2 regions of the Gilliamella sp. B3783 genome follow, and region 2 is predicted to be linked to the other one. Evidence: riboswitches for the same ligand, from Rfam matches in the RefSeq annotation. Region 2 holds a riboswitch; the other holds the start of a gene.
The links. Region 2 has a riboswitch for thiamine pyrophosphate ahead of thiB (thiamine ABC transporter substrate binding subunit). Riboswitches for the same ligand answer to the same signal wherever they lie in the genome.
Positions count from the first base shown of each region.

Region 1: another riboswitch for thiamine pyrophosphate. It lies ahead of thiM (hydroxyethylthiazole kinase); the one in region 2 lies ahead of thiB (thiamine ABC transporter substrate binding subunit).

Region 1 covers NZ_JAFNOU010000005.1:224,077-232,357, reverse strand. The annotation lists gene J3U59_RS06960 (phosphoglycolate phosphatase) at 1-123, shown strand, start outside; gene trpS (tryptophan--tRNA ligase) at 163-1,158, shown strand; gene trkA (Trk system potassium transporter TrkA) at 1,235-2,638, shown strand; TPP riboswitch at 2,678-2,780, shown strand; gene thiM (hydroxyethylthiazole kinase) at 2,841-3,629, shown strand; gene thiE (thiamine phosphate synthase) at 3,639-4,280, shown strand; gene thiD (bifunctional hydroxymethylpyrimidine kinase/phosphomethylpyrimidine kinase) at 4,292-5,086, shown strand; gene J3U59_RS06930 (STY0301 family protein) at 5,206-5,712, opposite strand; gene J3U59_RS06925 (STY0301 family protein) at 5,836-6,339, opposite strand; gene J3U59_RS06920 (heavy-metal-associated domain-containing protein) at 6,658-6,861, opposite strand; gene J3U59_RS06915 (hypothetical protein) at 7,120-7,446, opposite strand; gene mnmE (tRNA uridine-5-carboxymethylaminomethyl(34) synthesis GTPase MnmE) at 7,750-8,281, opposite strand, start outside.
Region 2 covers NZ_JAFNOU010000001.1:409,084-417,364, reverse strand. The annotation lists gene J3U59_RS02100 (hypothetical protein) at 1-52, shown strand, start outside; gene J3U59_RS02095 (hypothetical protein) at 517-1,557, shown strand; gene J3U59_RS02090 (amidohydrolase family protein) at 1,658-2,674, opposite strand; gene argS (arginine--tRNA ligase) at 3,225-4,958, opposite strand; gene J3U59_RS02080 (hypothetical protein) at 5,445-5,792, shown strand; TPP riboswitch at 5,836-5,944, shown strand; gene thiB (thiamine ABC transporter substrate binding subunit) at 5,984-6,982, shown strand; gene thiP (thiamine/thiamine pyrophosphate ABC transporter permease) at 7,000-8,281, shown strand, end outside.

The sequences.
Region 1 (8,281 bases), on a different contig from region 2:
GCATTAAGCTATGGTTATAATTATGGAATATCGATTGCAACAAGTGATCCCGATTTCTTATTTGATGATTTTAAAGATATATTAACGTTATTACCTCATCCCAAAGCTGATGCAAAAAAATAATTAGCAAAAAACAGAGCATAAATAAATTAGGAATAAATTATGAGTAAACCGATTGTATTTAGTGGTGCACAACCTTCAGGAGAACTAACACTTGGCAACTATTTAGGTGCTTTAAAAAATTGGGTTGCGCTACAAAACGAATATGACTGCATTTACTGTATTGTCAATCAACATGCGATAACCGTAAGACAAGATCCACAAAAATTACGCAAAGCAACGCTAGATACAATGGCATTATATTTGGCATGCGGAATCGATCCACAAAAGAGCACTATATTTGTACAATCTCATGTTCCTGCCCATGCAGAATTAGGCTGGGCGTTAAACTGCTATACCTATTTTGGTGAACTTAGCCGCATGACGCAATTTAAGGATAAATCATCACGTCATTCAGAAAACATCAACGCAGGTCTATTTGATTATCCTGTACTTATGGCTGCTGATATTTTGCTATATCAAGCCAATTTAGTACCGGTTGGCGATGATCAGAAACAACACCTTGAGCTAACACGTGATATTGCTATGCGATTTAATGCACTTTATGGTGATGTTTTTACTGTACCAGAGCCATTTATTGCTAAAGTTGGTGCAAGAGTGATGTCATTACAAGAACCAACCAAAAAAATGTCTAAATCTGATGAAAACCGCAATAACGTGATCGGCCTACTTGAAAATCCAAAAGATGTGGAGAAAAAGATCAAACGTGCGATGACCGATTCTGACGAGCCACCAGTAGTTCGCTATGACTTAAAAAATAAAGTCGGCGTTTCTAATTTATTAGATATTTTAACTGGCGTTACAGGTAAACCGGTAGCAGAGCTTGAAAAAGAGTTTGAAGGAAAGATGTATGGTCATTTGAAAACGGAAGTAGCAACGCAAGTGATCGATATGTTAGCAACATTACAAGCCCGTTATCATGAGTATCGCAACGATGAAAATTATCTATTTTCTATTATGCGTGAAGGCGCTGAAAAAGCGCGCGCTAAAGCCGAGCCGACCTTGAAAAAAGTATACGATGTAATCGGTTTTGTTTAATAGCGAGTCGAATAAATAGCACGAATTAAGGGTAAACTTAAACAATATTAATTGACATAAGTACGCTTGTCATAAGATGGCAAGCGTAGTAAAGTCATTTAACGATGATAGGTCTGTTATGAAAATTATTATTCTAGGTGCAGGACAAACCGGCAGTGCATTAGCTGAGTATCTGGTTACCGAAAAACAAAACGATGTTACTGTCGTTGATGAAGATCATGACAAACTGCAATCACTACAAGAACGCTTTGATTTACAAGTTATTTTAGGAAAATCTTCATACCCTCAGGTATTAGAAAGCGCCGGTGCCGAATCCGCTGATATGCTTGTTGCTGTAACCAATTCTGATGAAGTTAATATGATGGCCTGTCAAATTGGTCATGTCATGTTTAAAATACCGCAAAAAGTTGCCCGTATTCGAGCACCTGAATATAACGACGAAAAATATCCCTTCTTTAACAAAGATTGTATTAATATTGACCACATCATCGCACCCGAAAATTTAATCACTAATCATGTCAGCCGGTTAGTACAATATCCAGGCGCTTTACAATTTGCCTCTTTTTATGATAATCGTGTCTGTCTGGTTGCAGTCACTGCTTATTATGGCGGTGCATTAGTGGGCAGTGAATTATCTGAACTAAAAGAGCATTTACCGCATGTAGAAGCTCGAGTGGTTGCGATATATCGAAAAAATCGTTTTATTCGCCCAATCGGTTCAACCTTAATTGAAGCGGGTGATATGGTCTATTTTATTACCCCTCCGGTGAACATAAAAGCCGTAACAAGTGAATTACAACGCTTAGAAAAGCCCTATAAACGTATCATTATTAGTGGCGGAGGCGGTGTTGCTGTCGCTCTAGCCAAACGCTTAGAAAACGATTATCAAGTAAAGTTAATTGAACGTAATGCTCAACGAGCTGAGTTTATTGCTGAACAGTTGGTCAATACAACCGTATTACATGGCGAATCTTCAGACCAAGAACTCCTCTCACAAGAACAGGTAGAATTAACCGATCTCTTTATCGCTGTCACCAGTGATGATGAATCTAACATTATGTCATCAATGCTGGCTAAACGAATGGGCGCTAAAAAAGTGATTGTTTTGATTCAACGGCAAGCTTACCTAGAATTGATCAATGATAGTGTGATTGATATTGCTATTTCACCACAGCATGCCACAATCTCTGAGCTTTTAAGCCATGTAAGACAAACGGGTATCGTCAAAGTCGTTTCACTCAGACAAGGGGAATCCGAAATTATTGAAGTTGTGGCGAAAGGCAATAGTGATACATCAAAACTTGTTGGTAAAAATATCAATGGATTAAAATTACCTTCAGCTGCAACAATTGGTGCAGTAGTACGAGGTGAAGATGTGATTATTGTTAATACTGATTTAACTATTGAAGATAATGACCACTTAATCATCTTTTTACCTGATAGAAAAGCCATAACCGATATTGAAAGATTATTACAATAATCTTGTTTAAAACTGATACTCAGTTCATAATACACAAATTGTTTTGACTCGGGGTGTTTTTTGTTTGATACAAAAAACTGAGATTTTACCCGTTGAACCTGATCTGGATTATACCAGCGTAGGGAAGTCTAAGCCGTTAACCTTCTGATTGGCAAATTCTTCCTAACCTGTTATAAGTTGTATTAATCGTTAAGGAAAGAATATGTCAGAGATAAAAACCTTTCAGGCTGAGCACGCCACACCATTTATTCACCTTGTTAAGCAGCAACGCCCATTAGTGCATTGCATCACCAATGAGGTCGTGCAAAATTTTACCGCCAATATCTTACTGGCAATTGGTGCATCGCCAGCGATGATTATTGCCAAACAAGAAGTGAAATCATTTGTCGATATTGCCAATAGCTTATTAATCAATATTGGAACACTGCATAGCAATATTGCTGAAAGTATGCTGTTAGCTGCCGAACAAGCCCAACAAAGCCGAACACGCTGGGTGCTTGATCCGGTTGCCGTTGGACCTGCCTTAGCTTATCGCACTGATATCGCTCAACAATTATTAAAATACCAACCTACAGCGATTCGGGGTAATGCCTCTGAAATTTTAGCGCTAAATGGCGAACATTCTTCTTCTAAAGGTACCGATAGCCAAGATTCGACAACGGTTGCATTAACGGCAGCTCAACAATTGGCTCGTCGTTATCAAACCATTGTCGCCATGACAGGCGATATTGACTATATCACTGACGGCGAGAACACCTATCGCATTGCGGGTGGAGATATTGCATTAACGTCTGTTACCGGTACAGGTTGTTCATTATCCGCGATGGTTGCTGCGTTTATTGCTTGTGGTGCTGATAGTTTAGCTGCCACAGCCAGTGCTTGTTATATGATGAAAAAAGCTGGTGAGCGAGCCAATAAACAGCAAGGACTAGGCAGTTTTGCTGTGTCGCTTATCGATCAGCTTTCACTTTTTGTTGATGGTTCAAAATAGGGCAAGCAGATGAAAAAACAACTCGATTTAACCCTCTATTTAGTGCTCGATCCGCAATTGTGTGGCGGTATTCAAGGTATGCTTAATACCACCAAAATTGCCATCGAAAATGGTGTAACTACCGTACAATTAAGATCAGAACAAGAACTATCAGGTAAAGATTGGTATCATGCAGCTATGCAGCTCAAACACCTTTTAAAAGACACACCAGTACCGCTACTTATTAATGATCATGTCGATATCGCATTAGCGATAGACGCTGACGGCGTACATATTGGACAGCGTGATCTACCTGTTGCCGTTACTCGTCAATTAATCGGTGCAAATAAATGGCTCGGCTTTTCTGTTAGTAATCAACAACAACTTGATGCCGTTGAATGGCAATTGGTTGATTATTTGGGTATTGGGCCAATCTTCCCAACTTCAACCAAAAAAGATGCGGCCTCCGCCATAGGTACTGCACAATTAGCTGAACTTGTGAAACTCAAACAGTGTCCTGCGGTTGCCATTGGCGGAATTGGTTTATCCAATGTCACTGAGGTCATAAAAACTGGTATTGAAGGTGTCGCAGTAGTATCCGCTATTTGTGGTCAAGCAGATATTGCTAATGCCAGTCAATCGCTACTGACCAAAATTCAACAAGCAAGATAGGAAATCAAAGAATGACAACAGTTGCATTAACCATTGCCGGCTCCGATCCTAGCGGTGGCGCGGGTATACAAGCAGATTTGAAAACCTTTTCGGCGTTAGGTGCTTATGGCATGTCAGTGATCACCGCATTAACCGCACAAAGCACGCAAGGCGTCGATGCTGTTTTACCTGTCTCGCCTGAATTTGTAGAAGCCCAATTTAATACTCTGTATCAGGATATCAATATTGATAGTGTAAAAATGGGCATGTTAATGAATAAAGAGATTGTGACAGTGGTTCATCATCTCTTAAAAAAACATCCGATTGCCAACATCGTACTTGATACTGTCATGGTGGCTAAAGGCGGTCATCCACTACTGAAATCTGATGCGGTGAATGCAATCCGTGAATTACTCTTACCATTAGCCACCGTTATCACCCCGAATCTACCAGAAGCGGCTGCCCTGCTCGATTGTCAAGAAGCCCAAAATGAGGACGAAATGCAGGCACAAGGACATGCCTTGCTAAAATTAGGTTGTAAAGCGGTATTAATCAAAGGTGGGCATTTACTTAGTCAAGAAAGCCCAGATTATTTAATTACTCCAAACCAAACAATTAGAATGGTATCGCCTCGTATCCAAACTAAAAATACGCATGGTACAGGATGCACTTTATCAGCTGCAATTACCGCATTATTACCGCAACACAGCTTGCCAGATGCCATTCAACAAGCAAAGAACTACTTACAAGGTGCAATTAGTCATGCCGATGATTTATCGATTGGCAAAGGAATTGGTCCAACCCACCATTTTTATCAATGGTGGTAAAAGCTAGCGAGCAAAATAATGGATTACTTGATGCTTGATTACCCGTTATTAGGGAAAATCATGACAGTTTGAGAGTTGAACGGGTGTGGGATTGCCAAGCTTTGCAATCCCACATAGGATTATTTAACATCTTCGGCTTTATTTGTACTGCAATAAAGTGTATTTTCATGAGATACGTTATTGCCGTATTTATCCTCAGAATAAAAAATCCAACAGCTTTTCATCGATGAGTCAATTTTTTGCACCAATTTAACCCTACTTCCAGAGTAGTCACAACGAACATAAAAGTTCTCATTAGGTTTAAATTGTTCAACCTCCCAGATAAACTGATATTTTTTAACGCCATTCTTTTTACTTAGCAAACGTTGATGGGGTCTTTGTATCGCCGCCGGATCGTCTAGATAAACATTAATACCCCAAAAGTCCTGTGAAAGGATAGTCTTATCGATATCAGAAGCATCAGCATATTTGCTCTTACCAATCAGGTCCCAACCTTCTGGCATGTTTACCATTTTTTCTCGAACATCGATCGATTTTGGGCAATCAATTTGGTAAGCATTGACGGTAAAAACCATTGCAAACCCGACAATGATTGTAACGATCGCATTTAACGTTTTTCCTTGCATATTGTTCATCCTTTTAAAATTTTTAGGCACATAATCAATTATTTTAGCCTAATTGAGTGAAAATCATGATGAAATAGAGTGTTAAACTAGGGGGATTGCAATGACTAGCGATCCCACATAACATTAATGATTATCACCCCTTTTATTGGTACTGCAATAAAGTGTGTGTTCACTATTTATCTCATTACCAAGCTCATCTAAAGAGACGTCAGTCCAGCAGCTTTTCATCGATGTATCAATTTTTTTTACTAATACAACCTCACTGTTATAATAGAAACATGAAGCATAATAACGATCAGTATCTTCAGGTCGTAAACTTACGTCCCATTCATTGCGATATTTCTTAAAACCTTTCTTGTTATTCAGCACATAATCCTCAGATTTTTGTACCACTAAAGGCTCTCCCAAAAAAACACCTACACCGGTAGATTTATGTGAAATGTTTTTCACAAAACCACTATTCCAAAATTCTTCCCTATCAGCTGCCCCCCATCCGTCTGACATGTTTTCAACTTTTTCTTTAACATCAATCGATTTTGGACAATCAATTTGGTAAGCATTGACGGTAAAAACCATTGCAAACCCAACAATGATTGTAACGATCGCATTTAACGTTTTTCCTTGCATATTGATTATCCTTTTAAGCATTGCAGGTAAATAACATTTTGAAATATTGAATATTTACGGCAATTATGGCGAAAATATCGACTTAGTCAAGTAGATTTAATCATTGATAATTGCATCTATCATTATCATGATTTTGAGTGGGGTTTTATTGAGATTGCTTTAAGTGAAATACATTGCAACCATGAATAGTCAACAAAAATATAGCAGAAAACAAAAAAGGGATTTTAGCGAAAATCCCCTTTTAATTTGACTTAATATTTTGCCACATGCTACACAGTAAAATCACCGGATAGTTATCTACCATTAAACTGATTAAAATTAATATGAAATACCCACAAACTCATAACCGGCTTCATTGACTGCTGCAATTGCTGCTTCTTGCGAAATGCTACCCCCCTCAATATCAACTTCATGTTTGGCTAAATCAACCGTCACCTTAGCTTTGGGATCGATATCGTTAATCGCCTTAGTAATGGCTTTAACACAATGCTGACAACTCATATTATCGACTATTAATTTCATGATAAACCTCTCTAATCAATCTGATAAAATCTATTATTGAATAAAAATTCAATTAACATCATTTAAACGTTACACAAAGAACCATTCTTTTAAATAATTGTTTTCGGTTGTACCTATATAGCATTATATATAACTAATTTTTAATAAGTTCAAGCTGAGTTTTATTAATAACTTTGTATAGCTAAAGAAGGCAATATTTTTTATTATTTAATGTAACTTTATCAAAGGAAAGAACATAATCAATATTTTGCTCTAGAGTCATAGTTTTACCACGAATACAAAAAGAGTAACGTTCATACCAGACGGTTGACCATAAACGCCAATTTTTATTATTTGACCAGCAGGTAAGTAAACTTGATTAGCTTTATTTTTGCCTTTCACCTTTATGTTCATTCCCAAATTTTTTACTTTTGGTCTATTTGTTGTTTTACCTTCAGTATATAGATAACCAAAATTAGGTTTTATTATATCAAAATTGATAATACTAAAATGATACCAACTATCATAATCCCCTACAAGCATAACCCTTGCCCTTGGTTCATTAGCACTTGGCTCTACATATTGGATAACTTTTTTATAGTCCATAAGGCTACAACCAGTTAATTAAATTAGTATAATTAAAAGAAAAATTTGACTAAATAGTTTTTCATAAATCATCCAACTTATACAGTAATCGCATTACACGCATACTAGATTATTTCTATTCTATACAAAGTTATTATAATTACGTTTCTTCTAGTTAGAATCTAATGTTAATACAACAAACTATCCTTGTTATATTGATAATATTCACCTCTTTTGAGCATTAAATCTTATATTTCAAATACAGCCCAGTTTAATTTATACAGTGAAAATTATGGCAATAATTAGAATAATTATCGATTTATGTTATTTTCCAATACAAAACGAACTAAATATCCGTCCAAGTAAATCATCCGAAGTAAATTGACCCGTTATTTCACTTAAAGCTTCTTGTGCTAACCTTAATTCTTCAGCTAATAGTTCACCTGCATGAAATGTCGTGAGTTGGTACTTACCGTTATTTAAATGTTCAGCGGCTTTTTCTAGTGCCTGTAAATGGCGACGACGGGCTAAAAATCCACTTTCTGTGCTACTGGTATAGCCCATGGCTTGTTTAAGATGTTCACGTAATAGTTCAATACCCTCACCTGTCCGTGCAGAAAGTTGAATCAGTGAGTAGCCATTTACTTCACTAAGACCAAGTCGTTCACCCGTAAGATCAGCTTTATTACGGATAACTGTCATCGGTATATTCTTAGGTAAACGTTCAATAAACTCAGGCCATAATTTTTCTGGGTTGGTTTCGGTTGTTGTAGTACTATCAACCATAAATAGTACGCGATCAGCTTGGTTTATTTCTTGCCAAGCCCGTTCAATACCAATACGTTCGACTTCGTCA
Region 2 (8,281 bases):
AGGTGAACGTAAATTTGATAAAGATAGTGCTAAAAAAAACTACATTCTTTAGTTAGTAATATTACAGCACATTATGAAACAAGTTTAGCTAATACCGCAACCACAGATTATCAGACTTGCATTGATATCTATCAAAGCTTGCTCAGAATCATGTTAAACGATTGTTTCTTTAGTCAAACAGTAACTTCCTTTGATGATAAATACACTATTGAGCAGTTAGAACAAACCATTGCTAAATAATATTATGAATATGGTAAATCAATTACCGGTACCGACAGCCAAAGTTATGTAATGAAACTAAAGAAACATTAGAAATGAGATCGGATTTAGCTAATAAAATAATAGATCAGGCGCTATCGCAACGAGTAACAATTAAATCCCTACAAATATGAATTGAGGCAGGGATTTTAAATTCAAAATAAATGGATATTTTTTTTAGTTTTAACTATATAATTTTTTATGTAACTAATTAGAATAATGTAAATTATTTTCAATGATTAAAGATAGGTTTAACAAATGGAAGTAAAAATTATGAGGAATTTAATTGTTGTTTTGTTAATGTTTTGGTTAGCGAGTTGTAGCCATACACGCACTTATGAAGAAGCATATAATGAAGGATACTATCTTCAAAGTATTAATATATTAGCACTCAATATTGAACAAAAAGGTATAGCTAAATTCAAGCAAGAAGATGCTGAGCATTTGCGCAATTTGGTTAATCGCGTGATGGTTAAATATGAAGCAGACTTAGCTGATAGCGCGGCTAACGATTACGAAGATAAAATTTCCACTTATAATAAATTAATGGAAATGCATGATCGCTTAAGTAATCAATTTTATAGTAATGAATTAACGTTTTTTTTTAATGCATATAGTCGTTTGGACATAAATGAAAATTTATTTAAATGCTATGTTATCAAGGCTAATTCAATAGTAGCGACAGATATTGAAGGATATAAGGCTAAAGTCGATTTATATCATAATGCGCTTGAATTAAAACCTTCCAGAGATATCCAAAAATTATATGATATTAATAATAATAAATACACTATGTTAGTGATAGAAAATCTTTATCAAAAAGCTAAAGAGTATGCTGATCATCTTAATTATGAAGATGCAAGAAAAACATTAGAACAAGCCAAAAAGCTTTATTATTCCGTAAAAATAAAAAAATATAAAGATATCGATAAATTAATAGATGATTATTGGGATAAAGAGCAAGCCTTGTTTGAGCAACAACTAATTCGTGAAAAACAAGAAAAAGAACAAAAGAGAATAGCAAATAGATATAAAACAAAGGTATACTGTGCAGATACACAATGTGAAAATGCTGTAAATTATGCGACACATTATAGTTCAGATATTGTATTTGTTCGTAATGAAAGTGAAGCCGATGCTAAAGTGTCCTTTCAAAAGCAAACTGATGGTACATTAAATGTATATTGTGATACAGATAGATGTAAAGAGAAGGTAAAAAGAGAAGTTAGAAATAATAATGTTAATTTTGTCAGATATGAAAATGAAGCTGATGTCACTATAAAAGATAAAAAATATTAAGTTTGATTAATCGATAGTTGTAGCTATATAACGATCCCACAATAGATTAAAAACTGTGGGATTTTTTATTGGTCAAATTTTATTGTGTTTCATTCAATTATTATTCAAGTCCTAATACCATTCGTCCGTTTTTGGTAGCGACATTTACCACATTGTCTAAATCGGTATACCGGCATCCTGTAACGAGTAGTTTAAGCTCTTCCCACATGTTGCCTGTTGAAAATGGTAACATATAATCACTGACATTATCGGTACCAATCGCAACAGGAATACCTGCAGCGGCAAGTTCATCAACAGGAGTAAGAGAATTACGAGTAGGACCTTGTTCTTCACGGCGAGGGCTATCGATCCATGCGAATGGGCAAGCGATGACCATCATTTTCGCTTCTTTCATTTTTTTATAGAGTTTTTGACGATATTCCAAACTATGCGCAGTAATTGAAATACTATGAATTGCTACTACGCGTCCGTGCATGCCATGTTCCAAAGTTTTATCGGTGAGTTGTTCGGTTTCAATCTCGTCTGAGGAGTTAAATTGATCAACATGAACATGGACCATTTTGCCTAATGATTTTCCTGTTTGCATCAATACATCAAGATGTTTTAGCCCCATTCCTTCACCATGATCACGTTCATCACGACGTGGTAATCCACCAATGATATCAACTAAATCTGCACCTTTATCAAACCAGTAACGTGCTTCTTTATCAATAACACCTTTAAGGGTTTGATTGACTAATTTTATGATAATGTCATTTTTATAAGTTTCACGGGCTCTTAGTGCACCTTTGATTGCTCGCTCTTCTGCAATTGGATCGATATCGACAAATGATCCCATGGCACTGACCCCTTGTTCGATCATTCGCTCAACCGCCATGCTGAAATGGCGGTAATAATCGTCTTCACTCATCGATGCTTTGACTTTATCTAACGTATCCCATTTTTCAATTAAAGTCTGCTTTTGATAAACATCAAAACTGTCAACAGTGATCGTAAAAGCACGATCGGCATGCATATGTGAATTAACCCAACCGCCATTTTGTTTAATTTTATTCATTAAATATGCTTTTAAACTTTGATCTCGACTGGTTAATAACATCTTTTTATTATCGGTCATAATGTGCCTCTACGATTCAATTGAGCTAAATTAGATAAAATAATAGATAAAAAAAATCCCCCTAAGATGGAGGATTAACAATAAATCAACAATGTTGTTTAGGACTGTTGATTTATATTTTGTCATGGTCAACTACTCTTGGTTGCTTAAATAATTTGAAAGAATTCTAACTAAACTATTTTTAATATCAAGTGCCGTTCTTATAAAAATATGTAAATAAATGAAATGGTTAAAGTATTATTTTTTAGATTTTTATCCCAAATTCAAGCTTTTATATAAAATTTAATTTTGGTATTACAGGATTTTTAATCAATAACTACCTATTTTATATCAATAATCTATTGTCCAAAAATCGAGACCAACAAAAGCATTATGCGATTTATTGTCAATCTCAAAAAGTGTAGTATTGCTTTGTTTAACACTAAAGAGTATATGGATGAATTGGATTTTTAGCGTTCTTTAATATATCAGCGTGTAAAAATTTTAAAAGAATTTATGTGTTTTAATGAAAAAACCACCGATGATGAATTTTATCGGTGGTATGCTAATGTTACATTTTTTCGATAGTTTTGATTCCTAACATATCAAGACCGATTTTAAGGGTTTTAGCGGTTAACGAAGCCAATTTTAAGCGGCTTTGTTTCAAGTTTTCGTTTTCCGCCGTTAAAATAGGGCAATTTTCATAGAAACTAGAAAATAGGGTAGCGATATCGTATAAATAGGCGCAAAGTACATGTGGTGTGCCTTCTGCGGCAACGTTTGATACAGTTTCATCAAATTGTATTAATCGAATCGCTAATGCTCGCTCTTTATCCGTACCTAAATTAATAGTGCCGCTTAAGCTGTCTTCGCTGATATTTGATTTTCTAAATACAGAAAGCACGCGCGTATAAGCATATTGTAAATAAGGGGCCGTATTTCCCTCAAATGACAACATATTATCCCAATCAAACACATAATCGGTGGTACGATTTTTGGAAAGATCAGCATATTTGACCGCACCTATTGCTACAGCGTCAACCACTTGGGCAAGCTCAGTATCGGTTAAGTCTGGATTTTTATTTCGAATTAAAGTAGTCGCTCGTTCTGTCGCTTCATCAAGTAGATCATTTAATTTAACAGTGTCACCAGAACGCGTCTTAAACGGCTTGCCATCTTTACCTAACATCATACCAAACATGTGATGCTCAAGTTTTAAGGATTCTGGTACATATTTCGCTTTATGCACGATATCCCAAACTTGTTCTAAATGTTGATGTTGACGTGAATCGGTATAATATAAAATACGTTCAGCATGAAGTGTTTCATAACGATATTTAACACAGGCAATGTCGGTTGTTGCATAAAGATAGCCACCATCACGTTTTTGGATGATAACGCCCATGGGTTCGCCTTCTTTATTTTTATATTCATCTAAAAATACAACGATTGCACCGTTACTTTCAACCGCTAATTTTTTCTGTTTTAGATCGGCAACAATGCCTGGTAGCATGCTGTTATAGATGCTTTCGCCCATTGTATCTTCAATCGATAATGTGACATTAAGGCGTTTATATGTGGCAATATTTTGCGTCATGGTGATATCAACCAATTTTCGCCACATTTCACGGCAATATTTGTCACCACCTTGAAGTTTTACTACATAATTACGGGCTTTTTCGGCAAAGGCTTCGTCTTCATCGTAATGTTTTTTAGCTGCGCGATAGAACGATTCTAAATCTGAAAGCTCCATGTCGTTGGCATGTTCATTTTCCATTTTTTCAAGATAGGCAATTAACATCCCAAATTGGGTTCCCCAATCTCCAACATGGTTGGCACGGATAACATTATGACCAAGAAAGCTTAATACTCGTACACTGGCATCACCAATAATGGTTGAGCGTAGATGACCGACGTGCATCTCTTTAGCAACATTGGGTGCGGAGTAATCAACCACAATAGTTTGAGGTTTGGCGGGTAAAGTAATATTGAGTTTATCACTACTTAGCGCGACTTCGTTTTGTTCAGCAATCCAACTATTTTTTAAGAAGATATTAATAAAACCCGGCCCAGCGATTTCCACTTTATCGGCAATATCATCAATATCAAGATGTTGTAAAACTTTTTCAGCTAATGCGCGTGGTGGCATTCCCAATTTTTTAGCGGTAGACATGATACCATTTGCTTGATAATCACCAAATTGAACTTTAGCGGATTGCTTGATTAAAGCGTCACAGTTTTTATCAGCACCGGCCATAATCATTGCTTGGGAAACACGTTGTGTTAATAGTTGTTGAATATTCACACTGAACCTAATCAATTAAAATAAAATGCCCAATATAATACTGATAAATTGATAAATTGTCACTGTGGGATTAGTTAAGGACAAGTAAATAGCTAATTTTTTTATAAACAAAAATTTTTTAATTTAAGGGTGATAGATTAACTTAACTATAAAATAGAAAAAAATAAAAAGAAAACATGTGCCAAAATTTATTTAACTAACTGATTGTCAATGCTTTTTTTCTTTTCAACTTTGGCATTTGCCCAAGACCATAACAATCTGCAAGAGCTCAAACTACCGATAACCTCCTCACAATTGATAAAATACTATAAATCAAATAATCATGGTGAAAATGTCCTTTTAGATAAGTATGCAAAACTCACTCGCCCTTTAAATGAGCAAGAGATTGATTTCCCGATCCAAAATACGTCCTATGAATTTATTCTCTTTCATGAAGGAATTCGTTATTACGAAGTAGGTGGTTTTATGCGGAATAATTGTCTTTAAGTGATTATTTATAATTGGTATGGGATATCTGATACCCCATTACTCAATATTCAACTAACTAGTTATGATGAACAAGGTAAATTGCTTGATGCGGTGCTTTTGGATAGTCTATATTCTTATGAGGATGTGAGTTGTTTTATTGAATTTTCGGTTAATAAGGATTTAACGATAAACCTAAAACATTATGTGACTGACTATTATGATGATGAACATGAATATGGTGATGAAGCTGGACTAATAAAAGATCCTAAACCGGAATTTTGTAAAGGAGAGCAGTATAAGATCAACACTGGTAAGTTTAAGTTAATTTATTCTAAAATGGCAAAGAAGTTTGAATGGCAACAGTGAGTAACAACTATTTACAATTAAGCCTTCACCGACTACACTAATGCTGTTCTCAACGGGGTGCCCTAATGGGCTGAGAGTGTTAGTTGTGTTAACATAACCCGTCGAACCTGAACTGGATCATGCCAGCGGAGGGATTTGAGTTATTATATCTGCTCAAACCTTTTGTCTTTTTCTTGCTATTTGGAGGCAAAATGTTTCGTCAATTGTTGTTATCAACTGTTCTATTTATATCATTGTTTTGGTCGCATTTTTCTGGCGCACAGCAACCGACTTTAACAATATATAGCTATAATTCGTTTATGTCGGAGTGGGGGCCTGGAGAAGCTATCAAACAGGGTTTTGAAGCTCAATGTCATTGTCAGCTAGAAGTAATTACGTTAGGTGATGGTGTTTCAATTTTAAATCGTATTCAGCTTGAAGGTGATAAAACCAATGCTGATGTTGTTTTAGGTTTGGATAATAATCTACTTGAGCAAGCAAAATTAACGAATATTTTTATTCCACATCAGATCGACAAACCCGATAATCTCTATACTGACTGGTGGGATAATGAGTTTATGCCATATGACTTCGGTTATTTTGCCTTTATTTATAATAAACAGAAGATAAAAAATCCACCGCGATCTATGCAACAATTAGTTGACAATAAAGATCATTGGAAAATCATTTATCAAGATCCTAGAACTAGCACGCCTGGATTAGGTTTGCTGCTGTGGGTTAAAAAAGTTTATGGTGATGATGCTGCGCAAGCATGGCAAAAAATAGCTAAAAATACCGTAACAGTAACAAAAGGTTGGAGCGAATCTTACGGCATGTTTTTGAAAAATGAAGCAGATTTAGTATTAAGTTACAGCACTTCCCCTGTTGCACATATAATTTCTGATAACGATCATCGTTTTGCTGCCGCCATTTTTGATGAGGGGCATTATCGTCAAGTTGAAGTGGCTGCCATTGTAAAATATACACAACAACCAGAGTTAGCTCGCCAATTTTTACATTATTTATTAACACCCGAGATTCAACGTCAATTTGCTGAAAAAAATGTCATGTATCCAATCATAAAAACCGATTTGCCAGCAGCTTATCAACAGATTGATACAGTGAAAAAAGCCCTTGAATTTGATGCAAAGCAAGTTGAATTAAATCAGAAATCGTGGGTGCGTGAATGGCAAGTTGCTGTCAGTAAATAATGTCATCGGAACGAATATTGAAATTTCAATCCTTAATTCCAGGTATCAGTGCTGTTGGTTTGATTTTGCTCATATTAGGCACGGCACTTATTGCGCTTTGGGGATTTGCAATTCGAACCGATAATATAAGCATCTATTTTGATCATTATTTACTGCATATTATTTGGGTAACAGTTTTGCAAGCTGGTTTATCAACTTGTTTAGCCATCATATTGGCAGTATTGATGGCGAAAGCATTAGCTATGGTAGACTTTCCATGTCAAGGATTACTCATCAAAATAATGCCGGTTACCTTTATTTTACCGACTTTAGTTGTGGTTACTGGTTTGCTTTCAGTGTATGGTCAGCATGGTATCGTTTCGTTAATTTTTCAATTTTTGAACCTACCAATTGAATTATCAATTTATGGTTTGAAAGGTATATTATTAGCCCATGTGTTTTTAAATTTTCCTTATGCTTGTTGTTTGTTTTATCAATCCTTAAAAAGTGTTCCTATCGAACAAAAACAGTTAGCTGCTCAGTTAAATTTTTCTGCTTTTACTTTTTTTAAGTTAGTTGAATGGCCATTATTGCGTCGACAAATCTTACCAATGGCAGCACTGATTTTTATGTTATGTTTTTCAAGTTTTGCAATCGTGTTAGCTCTTGGTGGCGGGCCAAAATATACCACTATTGAGGTAGCAATATATCAGTCGATCCGTGATTTTGATCTTATACAAGCCGTGTTACTTTCTTTTTTGCAACTAATTTGTTGTATTGGTTTTCTTATCATCATGCAAAGAATAAATCGAATCAAAAAAATGCATATTCGATTTGTTCATCAAACTTATCAAGTTCCGATTCCTTACTATTTATCATTGATCAGTTATGTCATCATTTTGATTGGGAGTTTATTTATTTTATTACCGTTGGTTACAATATTGATTGAAGGTATTTATTTTTTCAAATTTGCGTTATTAACAGCGGCACTTTTAAAAGCACTGCTTACCTCAATTATCATTGCAGTAGGTTCTGCTTTTATTGCAATGTTTCTTGCATTATTGTTACTTTGGACCAATAGCCGATTATTGATTAATCAACAAATTAAATGGAGCAATCGTTTAATGTTAATTGGTTCATTAATTTTGGCCATTCCAAGTATGGTTTTAGCTTCAGGGCTTTTCTTATTATTATTTCAATATGCCAACAATATAATTATTATTTCAATATTAGTGATGTTGTGTAACGCACTGATGGCGTTACCTTTTTTACTAAAAAATCTTTCAATCCCCATGTATGAAGTGAGTTTACGTTATTGGC